4 regions of the Cohaesibacter sp. ES.047 genome follow, and region 1 is predicted to be linked to each of the others. Evidence: predicted binding sites of a transcription regulator. Region 1 holds the regulator's gene; each other region holds the start of a gene.

What was found. Region 1 encodes LexA, which represses DNA repair genes until DNA is damaged. Its sites were predicted from a motif close to TGTTCNNNNTGTGTTCNG; they were not measured.
Region 2: a site for LexA is predicted at 3,893-3,910, ahead of CPH65_RS13645 (PA0069 family radical SAM protein). Genes of this name have one in related genera too.
Region 3: a site for LexA is predicted at 2,006-2,023, ahead of CPH65_RS05235 (helicase-related protein). Genes of this name have one in related genera too.
Region 4: a site for LexA is predicted at 2,880-2,897, ahead of CPH65_RS10475 (DNA recombination protein RmuC). Genes of this name have one in related genera too.

Annotation. Positions count from the first base shown of each region.
Region 1 covers NZ_LT907844.1:4,344,575-4,349,593, reverse strand. The annotation lists gene CPH65_RS19920 (ComEC/Rec2 family competence protein) at 1-2,491, shown strand, start outside; gene lexA (transcriptional repressor LexA) at 2,628-3,338, opposite strand; gene CPH65_RS19910 (AprI/Inh family metalloprotease inhibitor) at 3,694-4,458, opposite strand; gene CPH65_RS19905 (hypothetical protein) at 4,484-4,888, opposite strand; gene CPH65_RS19900 (hypothetical protein) at 4,939-5,019, opposite strand, start outside.
Region 2 covers NZ_LT907844.1:2,981,410-2,986,428, forward strand. The annotation lists gene CPH65_RS13610 (S49 family peptidase) at 1-702, shown strand, start outside; gene CPH65_RS13615 (hypothetical protein) at 746-952, shown strand; gene CPH65_RS13620 (AEC family transporter) at 1,071-1,472, shown strand; gene CPH65_RS13625 (hypothetical protein) at 1,429-1,653, shown strand; gene CPH65_RS13630 (LysR substrate-binding domain-containing protein) at 1,666-2,595, opposite strand; gene CPH65_RS13635 (DUF1127 domain-containing protein) at 2,755-3,018, shown strand; gene CPH65_RS13640 (ATP-dependent Clp protease proteolytic subunit) at 3,157-3,741, opposite strand; gene CPH65_RS13645 (PA0069 family radical SAM protein) at 3,993-5,019, shown strand, end outside.
Region 3 covers NZ_LT907844.1:1,178,664-1,183,682, forward strand. The annotation lists gene rpmB (50S ribosomal protein L28) at 1-3, opposite strand, end outside; gene CPH65_RS05230 (DUF3108 domain-containing protein) at 503-1,366, shown strand; gene CPH65_RS05235 (helicase-related protein) at 2,306-5,019, shown strand, end outside.
Region 4 covers NZ_LT907844.1:2,294,174-2,299,192, reverse strand. The annotation lists gene CPH65_RS10495 (hypothetical protein) at 1-384, shown strand, start outside; gene truA (tRNA pseudouridine(38-40) synthase TruA) at 432-1,226, opposite strand; gene fmt (methionyl-tRNA formyltransferase) at 1,239-2,168, opposite strand; gene def (peptide deformylase) at 2,247-2,774, opposite strand; gene CPH65_RS10475 (DNA recombination protein RmuC) at 2,928-4,256, shown strand; gene CPH65_RS10470 (DUF1868 domain-containing protein) at 4,350-5,019, shown strand, end outside.

The sequences.
Region 1 (5,019 bases):
TGCACTGGATCTAGCACAGCTTGACGACAGGGTAAAAGGCCTGATGGTCGAACGGAGCGAGGAAAAAGGTGAAAAAGACGCTGATCGTCCTCAGATGGCGGGGCAATCAGGTACTTTCGCTGATTTGGTCCGTCCGGATTTGGCGACAGATGCAAATCAGGTGCGTGTTGCAGACCTTGAGGGTTTATTGGAAAAGCCGGGTTTGGCGCGGCGGGTCAGCTTCTTTCTTGAGGCCATCTTCCAGCGACTTGCCGCTGATTGGCGAAGAGACGGGGAGGAGCAGAATGCCCGCTTCCTTTGGCTCGTGGCGTCGTTGGCGCTTGGCGCGGCGAGCTATTTTAATCTCCCCGATGAACCCAGCCTGACGTTTTTGCTGACGGCAACGCTCGGCCTTGCGGTGGTCGCGCTCCAACGCGCCTTGCGGGGCAGGCGGGTGTTTCTCTTGCTTGTTGTCGGTATGGGAATCTTTGGCTGTACGGCGGCGGCTTTTCAGAGCCAGTTTTTTACAACACCCGTGCTGGCCGAGGCGCGATCTGCGTCAATTGTCGGGCGGATCGAACGGGTCGAGCGTCGCTCAAGCGGTGATGAGCGTTGGACGCTTGCGGTTGAGAGCATTGAGCGCCTTGCCGCGCAGCAAACCCCACATAAACTGCTGCTTGTGCGCAAGTCTGTTGGTGGAGCCTATCGGGCGGGCGAGCGGGTACAGATCTATGCGCGTTTGGTGCCACTGCAAAGGCCGGCCTATCCAGGGGGATTTGATTACGGGCGCTATCTGTGGTCCCGTTCCATTGGGGCGCAAGGCTATATGGGCCGACGGGTCGAACGCCAGCCTTCTGTGGAGCGTGAAGGGCTGGTCGGCCTGTGGCAACAGGGGGGAGTTCTGGTTGAGCAGATGCGTTCGGCGGTTGCCGGCTATATCGGCGCTCGGATGGAGGGCGAGGCTGCGGGGCTTGCCATTGCGCTTTCGGTTGGCAAGAGGGATCGGTTGACCGAAGAGGTTGAGACCAATCTCAGGCGGAGCGGTTTGGCTCATATTCTGGCGATTTCCGGGCTGCATATGGGGCTGATTGCCATGGCGGTATTTTGGGGCATGCGCTCGGTGCTGTCTTCACTTCCTCATCTGGCACTGACTTATCCGATCAAGGAGTGGGCGGCCGGTGTCGCTCTGGCGGCGGCGGCTTTCTATCTGGTGTTGTCTGGTGCTTCTGTCGCGACGATCCGGGCCTTCCTGATGACTGCGATTTTCCTGTTGGCGATCATGGCAGGGCGGTCGGCTTTGACGATGCACAATCTTGCTTTGGCGCTTCTGGTTCTGGTGCTGATGCAGCCTTACGGGGTTATCGAGGCGGGCATGCAGATGTCGTTTGCCGCAACGGCGGCGTTGATCGCGACCTACGACCGTGTCACAAGAATGCGCCGCAGCTCTGCTGGCCGGGAGGAGGCGCTCGCTAAACGGGGAGGCTTGGCTGCAACCAGTGCCTTGGGGCCTTTGCTGCACGTCTCGCAGGGTGCTGCCAAGTGGATCATCGGCATTGGTCTTACATCTCTCATTGCCAGCTTTGCGGTTCTGCCATTCTCTGTCGCGCATTTTCAGCAAATGGCGCCGCTTGGTCTGATTGCCAACCTTCTGGTGATGCCAATCATCAGTCTTGTCGTGATGCCATTGGGATTGGTCAGCTTTGTATTGGCGCCGCTCGGTCTGCAGTCTCTTCCTCTTCAAGGCGTGCAGTGGGGGCTCGAACAGGTGATCGCCCTGTCGGGCCTCGTCTCCAGCCACAGTGACCCGAGTATGGTTGTCGTTCGGGCGGGAGGGCAATTCCTGTTGCCCGCAGTCTTGGCATTGATGCTGTTTGCCATTCATCGCCGGACAATGGCTTTGTTGGCGCTCATTCCTGCTGCGGCTGCCTTGATGTTATGGTGGGGGGGAAGCCTTGGAGATATGTGGATCTCGGAAACAGGCCGGCGAATGGCTGTCAGGGGCGTGGATCAACGGTGGCAGTTGATCGGCTCCAACCGGATGGTGCTTGATTTCTCGGCGCTGCTCCGCGCTGACGGGGATGTGCGCGCGGCACTCAACGAAGGCACGGGTGGTGGAGCCAAGGGCTTGCTGCGGACGGAAAGCTCTCACCAACCTTGGGCGTGTGATCAACATGCCTGTGTGATGGCGGGATTGAGAACGGCCTCAGGACCGAAAACAAATCTGTCTGCGGCACTGGTCAAGCATCCTGGAGCTTTTGATGAAGAGTGCGCCAGACGCGATATCATCATTTCAAAATTGCCAATCCCGTCAACCTGCATAGCGCCTAAGCTCACAATGGGACGCCAAGAGCTTGAAGCCAATGGCTCGGTGTTGGTCACCTTTGCGCACAAATCTCAAAGCCCACCGAACAGCGCACAAAGTGGCGATATCGCGAACCGCTCACGAGAGTGGGCACTGTCCATGCAGTCGGCCATGCCCAAGGGACGGCGGCCATGGCATAGAGAGCCATGATCGCGAGTTTTTATCGCCAGGCATGGTTGGGCGAAATAGACGAGTAAACGAAAAAGCAGGCGTTGTGCGTCGTTACCGGTTAGCAAGGCTGCTTTTTCGCGATCTCATACTGACTGCGGTCCAGTTTGGCCGTGATTTAATATTGGCGCAGAAGCCCAATCAACTTGCCTTGAACACGAACCCGGTCGGGCCCGAAAATGCGCGTTTCGTAAGCAGGGTTGGCTGCTTCCAGAGCGACGGAGGCACCTTTCTTGCGCAGGCGCTTGAGCGTTGCTTCCTCATCATCAACCAGCGCAACAACGATATCACCGGACACGGCATCATCGGATTTCTTGATCAAGACCGTGTCGCCATCCAATATGCCTGCTTCGATCATCGAGTCGCCACGCACTTCAAGCGCGAAATGCTCGCCACCACGCAGCATCTCGATCGGTACTGAAATCGTGTGAGACTGGTTCTGGATCGCCGAGATGGGAACGCCGGCAGCAATGCGCCCCATGACGGGCACCGACATGCTGGTGCTTTCTTCTTTTGGTTCTGGACTGATCGGTTGAGGTGGTTTCTTGCCAAGACCGCCTTCGACCACGCTGGGAGAAAACCCGCGTCCCGCCACGTTGAGGGTGGGCAGACTGGCTTCCGGCAGCTTGAGGATCTCCAGCGCGCGGGCGCGGTTGGGGAGGCGACGGATGAAGCCTCGTTCCTCAAGAGCCGTAATCAGGCGGTGAATGCCAGATTTGGAGCGAAGATCGAGCGCCAGTTTCATTTCATCAAAGGAAGGCGGAACACCGGATTCCTTGATGCGTTCATTGATGAACATAAGTAGTTCGTGCTGTTTTCTTGTCAGCATATCCCGCTCCGCCTTGGAAGGTCCAAATCACCACAGAGCCCAACAAAGCGAGTCATCAGTGGCACAAATCACGAACAAAATATACATGTTCTCGCTGTGTTCCGCAAGCTCGAAAAGGGGAACAAAGACTGACATCCGGCGAGGGTCCTTGGATGTTTGTAACAAAATTGCTTAAAGCTGCGTATATTGATCCGTTCTGTGCGATCTGGGAGGAGGGTTGGGTGCTTTTGGGGCGTTTCTGGTTTGATCGTGCGAATCTTATCGGAATACGAAGAAGACATAGAAAAAGGGCAGGGTGCGAGTGCTGCACCATGCCCTTGTAAATGGATTAGGATTGCTGAGTAGGTGTGACGTCTCAGGAACAGCCATTCTGGAAGGTTATGATCGGGTACTTTTTCAGCCGAACAGCCTGCTTCTTGATCCAGAGCTGTTTGTTCTCATGCTTGATCTTGCACCAGAGGCCGTCTGATGCCCGTGAGCATGTCAATGCTTGTGCGCAGGATTGCGGTTTGAGTGTCGCGACAGCCTCTGCGTCGTTCCGTGGCTCCACTCTGGCGTTGAGATTGACCAGGATTTTGATTGGGGTTTCAGCGCCGGGGCTGACCGGTGGCGGTGAAAATTCCTGCGGCTTGGCGCAGATCTGGCTGTAGCCGACGTAGGCGCACGAGATGCTTTCACGCGCAGCGTTGATCTTCTTTGCGATTTTTGCATTTTCGAAGATCACAGGTTTGTTGTTTTGTGTCATGGTGCCGCTCAGGCGCCCCTGATTGCCGCCGACTTTGGCCAGCGGCTTGTTATCCTGATCTACAAAGACAAGCTGGTTTTTGACGATGGACCAGCCGACAATCGAGGTGATCTCACCTGTGCAATTGCTCTGCGAAATGGGGTAAATCTCGCCTTTCCGTGTCGCAGAGAAGGTCAACGTGCAGAGGCCGGTATCGGCGGCAAAGGAGCGATCATAGGTCACCCATTGGCCTTTGAATGCCTGTGCAATCGCATTGGTTGATTGCGCTTGAGCGCTTGAGGCGTGGATCAGTCCCAGAAGCAGGGATAGGATGAAGAACCGGACGCGCGGAATAGAGCGCGAGATCGTGGTGATCAGCCAGGCAGGAGAAAGCATCTTTTGCACCAATTTACGTGTTGTTTCACAATCGAATGGATTTGTCGTTTGTCTCGTAGAGTGAGGGCTTCAGTCCATCGGTCTGGATTTTCAGGGTGCGCTCGGTATGAACGAACTCTGTTCCCTCAAACTGTATGATTAGTTCCACCTCCACCTGATCTCCGGTCTGAACTTTCATGGCGATGCGGTTTCCTTCGCAGATTTCCCCGGCCTTTGCTTGCATTTGCCTATTCTGGCTCGATGAGATTTGACCGGACAGTCCATTTTTGGAAACCTGCAGACTGGTTTTGTAAATGCCAGCGGCTTTGGCGGTGAAAACATCCTTTACGATGAGCTGTTCTCCCTGCCTGACAATGCGGATTTCACCTGTGGCTTCGTCGGCGTTGGCGGTGCCATGGGCAAACAGGCTGATCATCAGGGCATAGAGCATTCGGAGCCGGGAACCAGAATTTTTCATGAAAGCCAACTCCGAATTTGACCCTAGAACTGGGTTTGCGTCACGCTGACCGACGCACCGTTGGTCTGGATGGTGACCGGAACGCTCGTCGTGGTGCCGTTTGC
Region 2 (5,019 bases), 1.4 Mb from region 1:
GCGGTTGCCATCTCGGTGAACAGTCCCGGTGGTTCGCCTGTTCAGAGCCGGCTCATCTACCAGCGCATCCGGCAGCTGGCAGAGGAGAAGGAGAAAAAGGTTCTGGTCTTTTGCGAAGATGCCGCAGCATCCGGGGGCTACATGATTGCCATCGCAGGGGATCGCATCATTGCGGATCCCAGCTCGATTGTCGGCTCCATCGGTGTGGTTTCTGGCGGTTTCGGCTTTGTGGATGCAATCGAAAAGCTGGGCATTGAACGCCGTATCTACACCGCAGGCACTCAGAAAGGGATGCTCGATCCCTTCAAGGCGGAAGACCCCGAGCATGTTGCCCATCTTGATACCTTGCTCAAGGACCTGTTCGAAACCTTCAAGGATCTTGTCCGCTCGCGCCGCGGCGAAAAGCTGACAGAGGACGAAGAAAAACTCTTCACCGGCGCTTTCTGGACAGGCAAACAGGCCTTTGACCTCGGACTGGTTGACGAACTGGGCGATCTTGGAACCTATGTCAAACGGCATTTTGGTGAAGAGGCCAAACTGAAATTGATCAGCCCTCCATCCGGATTCTTCGGACGGTGCCGGGCTGCAGGTGTCGAGTTGGGCGCCGGTGATCCCGTCTCGCGCATCGCAGCCGGCTTTACACCCGAAGCGGTGCTTGCAAGTCTTGAAGAGCGTGCGTTATGGTCCCGGATCGGATTGTAAAACACTGCTTTGATGCGCAAGACTGACGGGAAGACGCAAGGTGATGGCAAAAATTCTGGTGCTTGTGGGCCTTTTTGGTGGAGCCTGGTTCGTGCTGAAGCTGCTGAAACAGCTTGGCCAGAAGGACACCGAACTGGATAGCCATCGCAAACGCGAGACCAAACGTGTTCAGCGCGAAACGGCGGAAAAAGAGGCCGATATCATCGATCTGGAAGAGGATCCCGAGACGGGCGATTTCCGAGAGAAATGATTTGTCGCAGGGCCAGAACCCTATTGGGTTGCACTGGCTCTGTTCACTACTGTCCTGAATGACTACCATGCCTCCGCTTGGCGCGATTCGACGCGCCGCGCCAATGGGAGGCGGGGTCATGACACTAGTTGAGCAGATATTGCCCATACTGCTGATCATTCTGGTTGGCGTGGCCCTGCGCAGGTTTGAGGTTTTCTCACCCAGTGCGATTGAAAGCCTGACACGGGTTGTCGTCAATATCGTGCTGCCAAGCGTTCTGTTTACAGTTTTCCTAGAGATGGAAATGAAGCCCGCCTATGCGGGCGTCTTCGTCGTCGTTGGTGGCATCTGCCTTGGTCTTTACGGGCTTGGTTTTGTGCTGGGGCGACTGGTTGCGCCACATCATCCTTATTTCCGCTTTCTTTTCACCGGCCTTGAGTATGGCATGCTTGGTGTTAGCCTGTTCGGTGGCGCCTACGGGCTTGAAAAGGTCGGCTATGCTGCTCAACCATTTCGTCCTCGACCAGTGGCTTCAGCTTGAAAAGCCATTCCAGATCGCCTTCTTCACCCTGATGATCCTGCCGCCGCCCTTTATCATTCCACTCTTTATGCAGAATGCTGAAGAAAGCGAGCGCGTCTATGTCACGAACGCGCTGGCGGTCTCGACAGTGGTCAGCCTGACGATCTTCGCCATCTATCTGGGCATGCATCCGACGCTTTGACGCGTTCGGACATCAGCCCCACACCGGTTCGAGGATGGTGGAAACCAGAAAGCCATCCTCTCCGAGCCGACCGTGCGCGCGCAACCACTCAAGAAAGATGAGGGCATTGCGACTGGGTGTCGTGCGCTCTGTTGAGGGACGAACGACAAGCCCTTCCGTGAAGCAGTAGAATCCGGCAGGTGCCACAAGGGTGCCGCTTCGCAGTTCCTTTTCGATCAGAAACTTCGGTGCCATCGCCACACCCATGCCCCGTTCTGCAGCCTCGAAGGCAAGCCCTGCCAGATCAAAGCTCATCTCATTCTCGTACCGAACCTGAACGCCCGTCAGCGCGGTCCATTGCTCCCACGCCTTTTCTGAGCCGCGCCGGTTGATGCGGGTCTTGAAGGACAGGACACCCGGTTCAATGGTGTGATGAAATGTTGGCGAGAGAACCGGGCCGATATGAACATCGCCCAATGTCGTTGCGTTCGGGTGTGCCTTGATCGGGCTCGTCAAGCGATCCCAGGAGAGCACCAGATCCACCGGGCCATCCTCTGAATGACTGTTTTGGGCGATCGTCAGACTGATCTGGATTTCGATATCCGGGTAGTCCATGTTGAAGCGTGCAATGGTAGGAATGGCCCACAGGCGGGCAAAGGTCGAGCTGACCTTGATCGATACGCGCTTGTCTTCCTGTCCGCCACACAGGGTTTGATAGGCCCTGCGCATGTCCGACAGATTGTCGGTGATGGCCGCGGCGAAGATGCGCCCCGGTTTGGTCAATTCGATGCCCGATCCAGACTTTTGAAACAGGGCAACGCCGGCGTGATCCTGAAGTTGGTGCAACTGCTTGCTGACAGCGCCATGTGTGCGCCCCAGAAGCGCCGCAGCACCGGTCACTGAGCCGGAACGATAAAAAGCTTCGAGCACGAGCAAGGACGTCAGCGGTGGCAGGGGAGACATCTATTGCTTCCTTTCATGATCCGGCTCACATTCGCAATAATTGAAGATGTTACTTTTTCTCACATGATGCGTTCACATTATTCAATTTTTTTGCGCTCGAAAAGGAGCAATAGTGAAGACATGGAAAAGGTTCAAAAACAACAATAAAGGATTATACCGATGAATCCTGACAGTGCCTTGAAGGCAAGGCGGATGAGCGAAAGCGAAATGCTTGCGCTGATCAATCAAAGGGCCGCAAACGGTGGCGCGGCAAACCGCAGGATTGGCATCCTTTCACTGCTCGCTCTTTGGTGGCACCGCTTTGTCGAGCGCAATCAGATGCGCCGGGATCTTGACACATTCACCGATGAAGTCCTCGCCGATTTCGGTATGACATGGCAAGAAGCCTTGGCCGAGACGAAAAAACCATTCTGGCGCGCCTGATCTGATCTGCCCAGACGGTGGCTCGCGGATTGGCCGGGCTCGCACTGCTTGCAAGGGTGGCAGACGAACCGCTGGACATAAGAAAGCCCGGGCACCTTGTGATACCCGGGCTTTCTTTTTTACCGTCTTGGCAGATCGTCAGCCGATATCGGTGGACGATGTGATGACGCGGGAAACAAGACCATAGGCTTTCGCTTCTTCAGCAGACAGCCAGTAATCGCGGTCCGTATCCTTGGCCACCTGTTCGATCGTTTGTCCCGTGGCTTCGGAAAACAGCTTGTGCAGGCGCTCGTTCATCTTGATGATTTCACGCGCCTGGATTTCAATGTCGGAAGCCGGCCCGCGTGCACCACCGGAGGGTTGGTGCAGAAGGAAGCGGGTGTTCGGAAGACACAGGCGCAGCTCTTTTGGCGATGCGATATAGATCAACGCGCCAGCCGAGGCGACCCAGCCTGTGCCGATGATCCAGACTTTCGGGGCGATGAACTGGATCATGTCATGAATCGAATCGCCCGACTCGACATGCCCACCCGGTGAGTTGACAAAAATCTTGATGTCGTCATCGCTGACGGCCGCCATGGCAATCAACTGGGCACAAACCTTGTGCGCAAGATCCTGGGTGATTTCACCATAAATGAAAATGGACCGGGATTTGAAAAGGGCTTCGGCGGCTTGCTTGCTAATCGATTCTTCCGGGCTTTTCTGTTCTTCTTCGTCGCTCATCTGGCTCTCCTCAATGATCAAACTACGCACATTCGTACCTTCTCCCCTTAGAGCGGTTCGCCGGGTTTGACAATGTGGATTGTGCTCAAACCAGCATCAACCGTGGCCGCAGTGGACTTGCAGAGGAAAAACCAGCCGGGTCATTGAAAATTGTTCTTGAAATGTTCTTTGTTGTGCTGCAATCCTTGAGAGGAACAAAATAGAAACGAAGCAGTTGGAATCACTCCGCTGCGACTGGTGGGGTTCTGGACATGGCAATGCGTCGAGGCGCAAATACGAAAAAGCGGGTGGAAGATGTCGATCCTTTCGTCGGCTTTCAGGTCGACCCGGATTTACATGTTGGTCGCCGCGTGCGTGGGCGCGCAGCCACCTCCAATCAGTCCGGGCGGTTCGAGCCCTATGCGAAGGAACCGGAGGATGACGGCTGGGGCAGTGCTTGGGCGGCCGAAGACCTTCCTCCCTTGCGCACCGAAGTGCAGGAGGAAAAGTCGCGCACCATCATCACACGCAACGACTCGCCCGATATACCGTTCGACCGGTCCATCAATCCCTATCGTGGCTGCGAGCATGGCTGCATCTATTGCTTCGCTCGTCCAACCCACGCCTATATGGGGCTTTCCGCCGGGCTCGACTTTGAAACCAAACTGTTTGCCAAGCCCGATGCCGCCGAACAGTTGCGTCGCGAGCTGTCGAAGCCCGGCTATCGACCGCGCCCCATCGCCATCGGCACCAATACGGATCCCTATCAGCCCATCGAACGGCAATATCGCTTGATGAGTGATCTGCTCGACGTGCTGGATGAATTCGGCCACCCCGTCGGGATCGTGACCAAGTCGGCCCTCATTCTCAGGGATCTTGATAAGCTCAAGCGTCTCAACGAGCGCAATCTGGTCAAGGTGGCCTTGTCCGTGACCTCTCTCGATCACAAGCTGTCGCGGGCGCTCGAACCCCGGGCTTCAAGTCCGAAAAGGCGCCTGGAGGCCATCCGGGGGCTGGCTGACGCGGGCATCCCAACCTCGGTAATGATTGCACCGGTCATCCCTGCGCTCAACGATAGTGAATTGGAAGCGATTCTCAAGGCGGCATACGAGGCAGGAGCGCGGGAAGCCGGGACGATCCTGTTGCGGCTGCCCGGTGAAGTCAGCCCGTTGTTTCAGGATTGGCTCGTCAAGAATTACCCCGACCGATACCGCCATGTCATGAATGTGTTGCGTTCGATGCGCAACGGCAAGGACTACGATAGCCGTTCCGGCATGCGGATGCGGGGCAGTGGACCCT
Region 3 (5,019 bases), 1.9 Mb from region 1:
CATGGAATATCCCTCACAAATTATTAGGACGCCAACTGGCGCCCGCCCATTTCATATTCTGTGTCCAACCAGTCTACAGGCAGCAGATTGGCGGAAAGTCGCCTCGGTATAGTGATGATAGCCGCGCGCGTCAAGCGTTTCTGCCGCCATTGCTGCGCATCTTTTCATGAATCTGCCCGAATTTCCGCATATCCAAAGAAGATACGGGAAAAGACAGTGCACAAGATCGCGCGGATCTGTGTTGAACAGAGCCGATATACCAGCCAGGACAGGCACAAGGCGAGCAAATATAGCGCTTGATCCACCGCTGATCAAAATTTTCTGTAGAAGGGCCCTGCTTGCAATTTATTAACCATATGTGGCGAAAGTGGTGGTGTGAAAGTAAGCGTCGTCGATGAGTTCATGAAGGTGTGACCGCTTCGTTTGTGTGGCGAAGATCGGTTTCTCATGGGCTTTAACGCGTGTGGTCTTGTGTCTGTCTTTAGGGATTTGAGGACAAAAAATGCCGATCTGGAAGCATGTTCCCTCTCGTGGTAAGCCATTGCTGCCTTCCTTTGGATGGGGAACGGTTCGTCCTGCCATGGTGGGACTTGGTCTGATTGCTGGCGTTGTCGGCTGGGGGCAGAGTGCCCACGCAACGCAGATCGATGCCCGGTTCGGCATTTCGATCGCCGGAATTCCTGTGGGCAGCGGCACTGTGAAGGCGAGCGTGAATGGCCGCAATTATTCCATCGATGGCTATGCCAAGACGAGCGGCATTTCCAGACTGTTCATCAACAGCAAGGGCCGTGCGATTTCCAAGGGCAGATTCAGGGGTGCCAAGTCGTTGCCGTCGATGTATGCACTCAATTCCCGCGAGGACAAGATCCACAATGTGGTGCAGATCGCGATGCATTCGGGCAATGTCAGCAAGTTTTCTGCGTCGCCGCCCGTGTCCAGGCATTCTGATCGTATTCCGCTGAAGCGCGTTCATACGCGCGGTATCATTGATCCCATGAGCGGCCTGTTGATGTCGGTGAAATCCAAGAAGCACCGGGTTGGCAAATCAGTTTGTGATCGTACGGTGCGGATGTTCGATGGGCGCTGGCGCTACAATTTCGAGCTTTTCTATAAAGGCACCGAGGAAATTCGCCAGTCGGACGGGAAGGGCTATGTCGGTCCCGTGACCCGCTGTGGTGCACGGATGCGCTTTGTTGCAGGCCACAGGCCGAACAAGAAGAGCACCAAATTTATGGAGAACAACAAGGATATCGAAGCCTGGTTTGTTCCGGTCGGTGATGATCCGGTTGTCGCGGTCTATCGCTTGCAGGTTGGCACCATGGTTGGACGCATGGTGCTTGAGGCCAAGGAGCTGGAGATCAACTAGGTTGATTCCAATGCTCGCCGTTTTCCGGAGCGGGTCTGATCGCTGTTGTTCGAGCGAACCATGTCGGCCTTGAGCCGAGCGATTGTCATTTACCTATTTATGAAAAGGGGGCCTTGAGCCCTCTTTTTTGTTGCCCGGAGGTCTGGCATTGTCAGGCTGGCACAGGCATATAGTCTCTAGCGTCGCGCTGCCTATTCACGCATGGCGTTGATCGTCAGTGCGACGGGTTCGTGCTGAGGGGCAGCTCTCTCATAGCCTTCTCACTTGTGCCAAAATGGCTCAGAAGATTAACAAGATGCCTTTGGGGCAGAAGTGCGCTGTGGTGGCTATTGAAGCCGCCGTCCAGATGCTGCAACCGATCAGTTGTCAGTATCTAGATATAGAGGAAACAAAATGGGAACATAGCTCCATGTTCGATTCGTGCAGCGTTTGTTCCTTCCCTGTTCAACAGGTTAATTCTCCGCTCGTTTGTGGTTCAAGTGACGTTAACACTCTGAAAAGACGCTTCCGTCTCAGATTGGACCGGAATGATTAACGGGCCGGGTCTTTGGTGCCACTGTGATTGGAACTGAGCATCAGGCGTCCTTTCTTGGTGCGCCAAATCTGGTGGCTATGGTTGACAAGATATCTATCTGTTGTGAGAACATAGCAAGAACTGTTAAGAGTCACCGATTCGGCCCTGATTCGTTCGAGACTCGTTCTATTTATTAACGACATCCTTTTGCTCTTTTCGGAACAGAGGGTCTGATTGTCGCCTTGCTGTGTTGCAAGGATGTCCTGAAACCGGAATAAAGCGCTCAACATTGCGGCACGGGGTTGCCATACCGGCTTTGTCTCTGGGATAAAGAATCAACTGACGCGCTACGGGCGCGCGACAAACTGTTATCAGAGCCGGCACCCTGTTGCGCGCCGGCTCCGACGAGAGGCCCATGGCACCTCATGACAAAACAAAAAGACACCTCGTCTCCCTTTGCATCGCTGGCCGGTCTTGCTGATGCGCTGAAATCAGAAGCGCAAGAGGCCGAGGAACGCGCTCGGCGCAAGGCGCGGGAAGAGGCGCTCAAAGCCGCGGAACGCGAAGCCCTTGCCAGAAAAGATGCGGATGGATCGAAGGATGGCGCCCGGCGGTCTCCCCTGTTCGATGACCAGGGGCGGGATGATGGCTTTGCGGGCATTGAAGCTGAATTGTTGCGTCATGCCGAAGAGCTCAAGGCAGCGGATGGCAACGGAACGCATGGGCAGGCCTCTGGGCCAGAGAACCGATCACCCCCCCGATCCGACATCCCGTCCCAATCGGCACCCCAATCGAAATCCAAAACGCCCCTCAAGGCAAGAAGCGAGGCTGCTCAGCCGCGCAAAAGTCGCTCCGAGACCTTGCGGGATCAGGAAGCTCTGAAGGCGCCGGGTTGGGTGGATGATTTTGGGTCCCTCGCGGCTCATCCCAAAACCACCGGGCGGGTTCATGCCATTTTGGGACCAACCAACACCGGCAAGACCTATATGGCAATTGAGCGGATGGTGTCTCACTCGTCCGGCATCATCGGACTGCCTTTGCGGCTGCTTGCGCGAGAGGTCTATGGAAAGGTGGTGCAACGGGTCGGGCCTGAGCTCGTGGCGTTGCATACTGGTGAGGAGCGGATCGTCCCCAAGAGTGCGCGCTATCATGTCTGCACCGTCGAGGCGATGCCTGCCTATGTCGATGTGGCCTTTGTCGCCATTGACGAGGTCCAGTTGGCGGCCGATTTCGAGCGCGGTCATGTCTTCACCGACCGTATTCTGCATTTGCGCGGGCGCGAAGAGACGTTGCTGCTCGGGGCTGCGACCATGAAGCCGCTGATCCAGCATCTTTTGCCTGATGCGATGATCACCTCGCGCCCCAGAATGTCCCAACTCACCTATATGGGCAGCAAGAAGCTCTCTCGCTTGCCGCGCCGCTCTGCCGTGGTGACCTTTTCGGTCAATGACGTGTATGCCATCGCAGAACTGGTGCGTCGCCAGAAGGGGGGCGCTGCCGTCGTGATGGGCAGCCTTTCGCCGCGAACGCGCAATGCGCAGGTCGAGCTGTTTCAGAATGGCGATGTCGAGCATCTGATTGCGACGGACGCGATCGGCATGGGGCTCAATCTCGATCTTGATCACGTGGCCTTTGCGGCGGAGAAGAAATTCGACGGCTTCCAGCATCGCCGTCTGACTGCGGCTGAGCTGGCTCAGATTGCCGGCCGGGCAGGGCGCCACACGCGCGATGGCACGTTTGGGGTCACCGGAAGGGTGGCACCGTTCGAGGATGAACTGGTCGAGCAGCTCGAAACCCATGTCTTCCAGCCGATCAAGATGATGCAATGGCGCAACCGCCTGCTCGATTTCGAAAGCTACAGCGATCTCATTGCCTCGTTGGAAATGGCACCGGGCAAGGTGGGGTTGACCAAATCCCTACCAGCGAGCGATCTTCAGGCGCTCGAGCTTCTTTACAAGAATCGCGATATTCAGCGTCGCGCCTGCGATCCGGAGCGGCTCAAGCTGCTTTGGGATGTCTGCCAGGTGCCGGACTATCGCAAGATCGCACCAACGAATCATGCCGAGCTGATCGGGATCCTTTTTCAGCAATTGGACGACCGAGGCGTTTTGTCGCGTGATTGGCTTGCTGCACAAATCGCCTATGCGGATAGAATTGATGGCGGCATTGACACACTTGCACACAGAATCGCACATATTCGCACGTGGACATTTGTCGCCAACAAAAAGGGGTGGCTAGATGATCCCCTTTTGTGGCAAGAGAAGACCCGAGCTGTTGAGGACCGCCTTTCGGATGCCTTGCACGAGCGGCTCACCAAGCGCTTTATTGATAGGCGCACAAGTGTTTTGATGAAACGTCTGAGAGAAAAAGCAATGCTCGAAGCGGAAATTACCCCTACCGGTGATGTGCTGGTCGAAGGTCAGCATGTTGGTCAATTGCAAGGGTTTCGCTTTGCGCCCGATGTGAGTGCTGAAGGCAATGATGCCAAAGCCATTCATGCCGCAGCGCAGAAAGTTCTGTCTGTCGAATTCGAGAGCAGATCGGAAAAAATCGCAGGAGCGGCGAACGATCAGTTCCTGCTGTCCGGAGATGGTTTGTTGCGCTGGCAAGGTGCGCCGATCGCCAAGCTTGTGGCCGGGGATTCTATCCTCAAGCCGCGGTTGATGGTGCTCGCGGACGAAGGCCTCACGGGTGCAGCGCTGGAGAATGTCCAGTCGCGCATAAACCTGTGGCTCAACAATCATATCAATCTGCTCCTACAGCCGCTGGTCGATCTGTCCAGTGCTGAGGAACTGGATGGAATCGCCAAGGGTTTGGCGTTCCAACTCGTTGAAAACCTTGGTATTCTTGATCGCCGTAAGGTGTCAGAAGAGGTGCGGTCTCTGGATCAGGATGCCCGCGCTTCCTTGCGTAAATTCGGCGTTCGGTTCGGGGCCTATCACATCTATATTCCGGTTCTGCTGAAGCCTGCGCCCAGCACCATGCTGGTGATGATGTGGGCGCTTCACCATGGCGGCCTCGAGCAGGATGGCATTGTCGAGGTGCCACAGCTTTCTGCTTCTGGTCGCACATCCATTCCGGTCAACGAATCCATCGCCCCCGAGCTCTACAAGACGGTCGGGTTCGGCGTTTATGGCAA
Region 4 (5,019 bases), 2.1 Mb from region 1:
GAAGGCGGGCTCGGCCTCTGGATCGCCAACACCTTGCTCGACTGGGGTCTGGGGCCAGTAGTGCTCTATCTGATTTGCCGGTTCTTTGGCTTCAGAGATCGCTTCATCCCGCTCATTGTCAGCTACAACTGGCTCAGTGTCATTGTCCTGTTGCTCACCCTTGTGCCCGGGGCAATTGTCACCTCGGGGCTTGGCGGTCCGGGGATGGCCGTGCTCATCATGCTCGGGATCATCCTCTTTGCGCTGTGGATTTCCTATCGCCTGTTCAGCTTCGTGCTGGAGTGTCCCGGATCGATGGCGCTGGCGCTGGCGGTCTTGCTGATGGTCGCCAATGTTGCCGCAACCGTCATGCTGTTCCAGCACTCGGCTAGTACCGCGATGTAATGGCAGCGATACCGATCTGGCGGCGTCTCTGGCCACATCTCTGGCGATTAGGCCTTCTGGTGGCCTTCCCATGGCGCTTCTGGGATCAGATAGTCCCGATCCTGAGGGTAATCGACTCGGGTCAGATAGAGGCCATCGGGTGGAGCGACAGGTCCACAGGCGCGGCGATCGCGGGCATCGAGAATCTCGGTGATCCAGCCGACCGGCTTGCGCTCGGCCCCCACCTCGACCAGAGATCCGACGAAGGACCGGATCTGGTTGTGCAGGAAAGAGCGCGACATGGCATGCAGATAGACCCATTCGCCTTCCCGGCTCACCTTGAGGCTTTCCATCGTCCGCCATGGGCTCTTGGCCTGACAGGCGGTTGCGCGGAAGGTGGTGAAGTCGAAATGGCCGATCAGTTGATCCGCCCCCTTTTGCATCAGGTCGATATCAATCGGATAGCTATATTGCCAGGCACGTCCGATCTCGAAGGTAAGCGGCGCACGGCGATTGCAGATGCGATAGCGGTAGTAGCGCTTGGAGGCGAGAAAGCGGCTGTCGAATTCTTCGGTGACCTTCCAGCTGTCGAGGATGGCGACACCCGTTTCCTTGAGGAAATGATTGAGCGCTTCGCGGATCTTGTGACTGTGCCAGTCCCGCTCCAGATCGAAATGCGCCACCTGACCGAGCGCATGAACGCCCGTATCGGTCCGCCCGGCACCGAACACCGTGACCGCCTCACCGGTGAACTTTAGCAGCGACTTTTCAATCAGCCCCATGACACTGGGGGCATTGTTCTGCCGTTGCCAGCCCGAAAAGGGCCGGCCGTCATATTCGATGAGAAGCTTGAAGCGTGGCATTCTATCTCTTCGTCATGCAATGACGTCGCCGACCGAAAGGTCTGCTCCGCGCTGGAAATCCTCGGCCTTCATGGCACCTTTGCCAGCCCGTTGCAATTCGATAAGGCGCACGGCCCCGTCTCCGCAGGCGACCGTCATGGCTCCGTCGAGCAGTGTGCCAGCCTCACCAGCCCCATCAGATAGCTCGGAGCGCAGGATCTTGACCCGCTGCGCCTTGCCGCGGATGGTCATTTCGCACCACGCGCCGGGGAAGGGCGAAAGCCCGCGGATCTTGTTGTGCACCTCATTGGCCGGCTGAGAGAAGTCGATGCGGCTCTCGGCCTTGTCGATCTTTTTCGCGTAGGTCACGCCCTCTTCGGCCTGAGGTCTGGACGTAAGGCCCCCGTGCGACAGGGCCCCAAGAGCCCGGACCATCAGATCTGCCCCAAGCACCATCATGCGGTCGTGCAGATCCTCGGCGGTCATTGTGTCGGTGATGGGAATGGTCTCTGACATGGCGACATCGCCGGTGTCGAGCCCTTCGTCCATACGCATGACCTGAACGCCGGTCTCGGCATCTCCGGACATGATGGCCCGCTGGATCGGAGCGGCGCCCCGCCAGCGCGGCAGCAACGAGCCATGCAGATTGAGGCAGCCCTCTTCTGTCGCCTCCAAAATGGCTTTGGGTAGCAGGAGGCCATAGGCAACGACGACGGCGACATCGGCCTCAAGGGCGCGGAATTTTTCCTGCTCTTCTTCGGATTTGAGCGAGGTCGGCGTAAAAACCGGCAGGCCAAGACGCTCGGCCGCCTGATGGACGGGAGACTTGCGCTCTTCCATGCCGCGTCCGGCGGGCCGTGGTGGCTGGCTGTAGACTGCGACAACCTCGTGGCCCCGCCCGACGATTTCCATCAGGGTCGGAACGGAGAAATCCGGGGTGCCCATAAAGATGACGCGGAGCATGGCTAATCCTTGCGGTGATTGTGGTGCGGACGGCAGAAAGCCAGACGAGAGCCAGACTAGAGCCAGACTAGAGCCAGACTAGAGAATGCCCTGCTTGTCTTTCTGCTTGGCGAGTTTGGTGAATTTCTTGATCACACGGTCGCGGCGCAGCCTGGAGATATAGTCGATGAAGAGCGCACCATTGAGGTGGTCGAATTCATGCTGGGCGCACGTGGCATCAAGCCCTTCGCAGAGCATTTCCTGCTCCTTGCCGAATTGATCCAGAAACCGGAATTTCACCGATGCCGGTCGCTCCACCTCAGCGTAATAGTCGGGGATCGACAGACAGCCCTCTTCATAGGTGCTCAGATCGTCCGATTGCCAGAGAATTTCCGGGTTGATCATACAGATCGGATTCTTGTCATCATCGCCCTTGCCGCAATCCATGGTGAAGATGCGACGAGGCACACCAACCTGTATGCCCGCCAGACCGATGCCCGGGGCTTTGTACATGGTTTCAAACATGTTTTCGACAAGGCGACGCAGATCATCATCCACGCGCTCGACCGGAGCGGACTGCTCGCGCAGCATGGGATCCGGCAATGTAACTATATCCAGAAGTGCCATGGGAGGTGATGTAAGGGTTCGGGGTCGCAGCGTCAATCACAATCGGCACAAATCTGGCCAACCAAGCGGGCGTCTCAACAAGAGACGGTAGACCGTGCGAGCCCCTGTTCTCATTTTGTTTCCCCCTTTTCCGAATCAATCTATAGTCGCGCCATGAATGACATCGTGATCACCATCGGCCAACATGGCCTGACGACCTTTGAAATCCTGATCGGTGCGATTGCCCTGCTCGGATTGCTGCTGGTCTGGCTTCTGATCTCGCAGAACCGCCAAAGCGGTACGCGTGAGCAGGAGCTCTATGAAGCACAGGAACAGGCCAGAGCGCAAAGGGCGCAAGTCGAGGAATTGACGCGCCTGCAGGCGGAGATGACCGGTCGGATGCAGACCATGGCGGAGATTTTCTCCACCCGCCAGTCCGAGATGGCGCAATCCCTGACCAACCGTATGGACGGCATGGGGCATCGCTTGACCCAGACCGTGTCCAAAAGCCTGACGGATGGCCAAAAAGCAACGGGCGATAATCTGCGAGCGCTGCATGAGCGGCTGGCTGTGATCGATAAAGCGCAAGGCAACATCACCGAGCTATCGGGCCGGGTGGTCGAGTTGCAGCAGATCCTTGCCAACAAGCAAACGCGCGGCACATTTGGTCAGGGCCGGATGGAGGCGATCATCGAGGATGCGCTGCCCAAGCACGCCTTTGATTTCCAATATACCCTTTCCAACAAAAACCGACCCGATTGCGTCATTCATATTCCCAATGACAATGCGGTGCTGGTGATCGATGCAAAGTTTCCGCTCGAAGGCTGGACCGCGGTCAAGGAGGCTCATAATCCGGACGAGGACAAGGCGGCACGGACGCGCTTCCGCAATGATGTGAAGAAACACATCAAGGACATTTCCGAGCGCTATTTCATTCCCGGTGAAACGCAGGACACCGCCTTCATGTTCGTGCCCTCCGAGAGCCTTTTTGCCGATCTGCACGAGCAGTTTGACGATGTCGTGCAGCTTGCCCACCGGACGCGTGTGGTCATCGTCTCGCCGTCCCTTCTGACGCTGTCCATTCAGGTGGTACAATCGGTTCTGAAGGATGCCCGCATGCGGGAGCAGGCCCACATCATCCAGCGCGAGGTCGCCTTGCTGATGGAAGACGTCATGCGCCTTGATGATCGGGTATCCAAGCTGCAAAGCCATTTTGGCCAGACCCAGAAAGATGTCGATCAGATCCTGACGTCGACGGGCAAGATCGTCAAACGCGGTCGCAAAATCGAGGATATTGACGTCAGCGAAGCCGAGCTTGAAGCCATCGCCAAGGATCAGGCCAGAGAGTTGGCAAAGAAACAGGCCGAAGAGCAAACCACGCCATCAGAGCCAGAGACGCCGCCGGAAACAGGGTCTCGGGCGCGCGCCCGCCCTGTGGGTATTGCCGGACCCGAGGATGAAGTCAGCCGCCGCATGGCCTCGCTGTTTGACGGCGAGACGTAAGGCTCTTTTGATCACTGCTGCCCGAAGGTCATCAAACTGTTGTGTCGATCGGATAGACCTTGCCATTGACCGCATCAATGAGACTGGGTTTTTATGACGCTTCAGACACTTCCGCAGCATTTGCATGGCTTTTCGAAGTCACTCAATTCCACGCCCTTGCGCCATCTGGGTACCCGCTACAGCAGGGATGGCAGTTTCCTTGAGGAACCGGGCAACACCATCGTCTGCCATCTGGTCGATGGGTCGATGGCGGTGCAGGCGGTGATTGATGCGCGCACCCGCATGCAATCCCTGCCAGAATCGGAAAAGCTGGCCTATACTGCGGAATCGAGCCTGCATATGACCCTGTTTCAGGGCATCATCGAATATCGCCGCAAGCGGCCCTACTGGCCGGCAGATATGGCGCTTGATACGCCCATCGAAGCGATGACCGAGCATTATCTCAAGCAACTTGAGGACTTTGACGCACCGGGACCCTTCAAGGTCGAGGTCATTGGCGCAACGCCCAACGGGTTGACGGTTCAAGGGCTGACGGATGCAGACCGCAGAATAATGAAAGTCTGGCGGGATCGACTGGCTGACATTTTCGGCTATCGGCACCCGGATCACGACAGCTATAGGTTCCACATCACCTTCGCCTATGAGATGGATCGCTTCAGAGACGAAGCCATGCTGGAATGGCACAAGGGCCTTCTGGAAATTCTCGAAGATCTACAGGAAGCGGCTCCGGTCATCGAGCTGGAACCGCCTGCCTTCTGCTCCT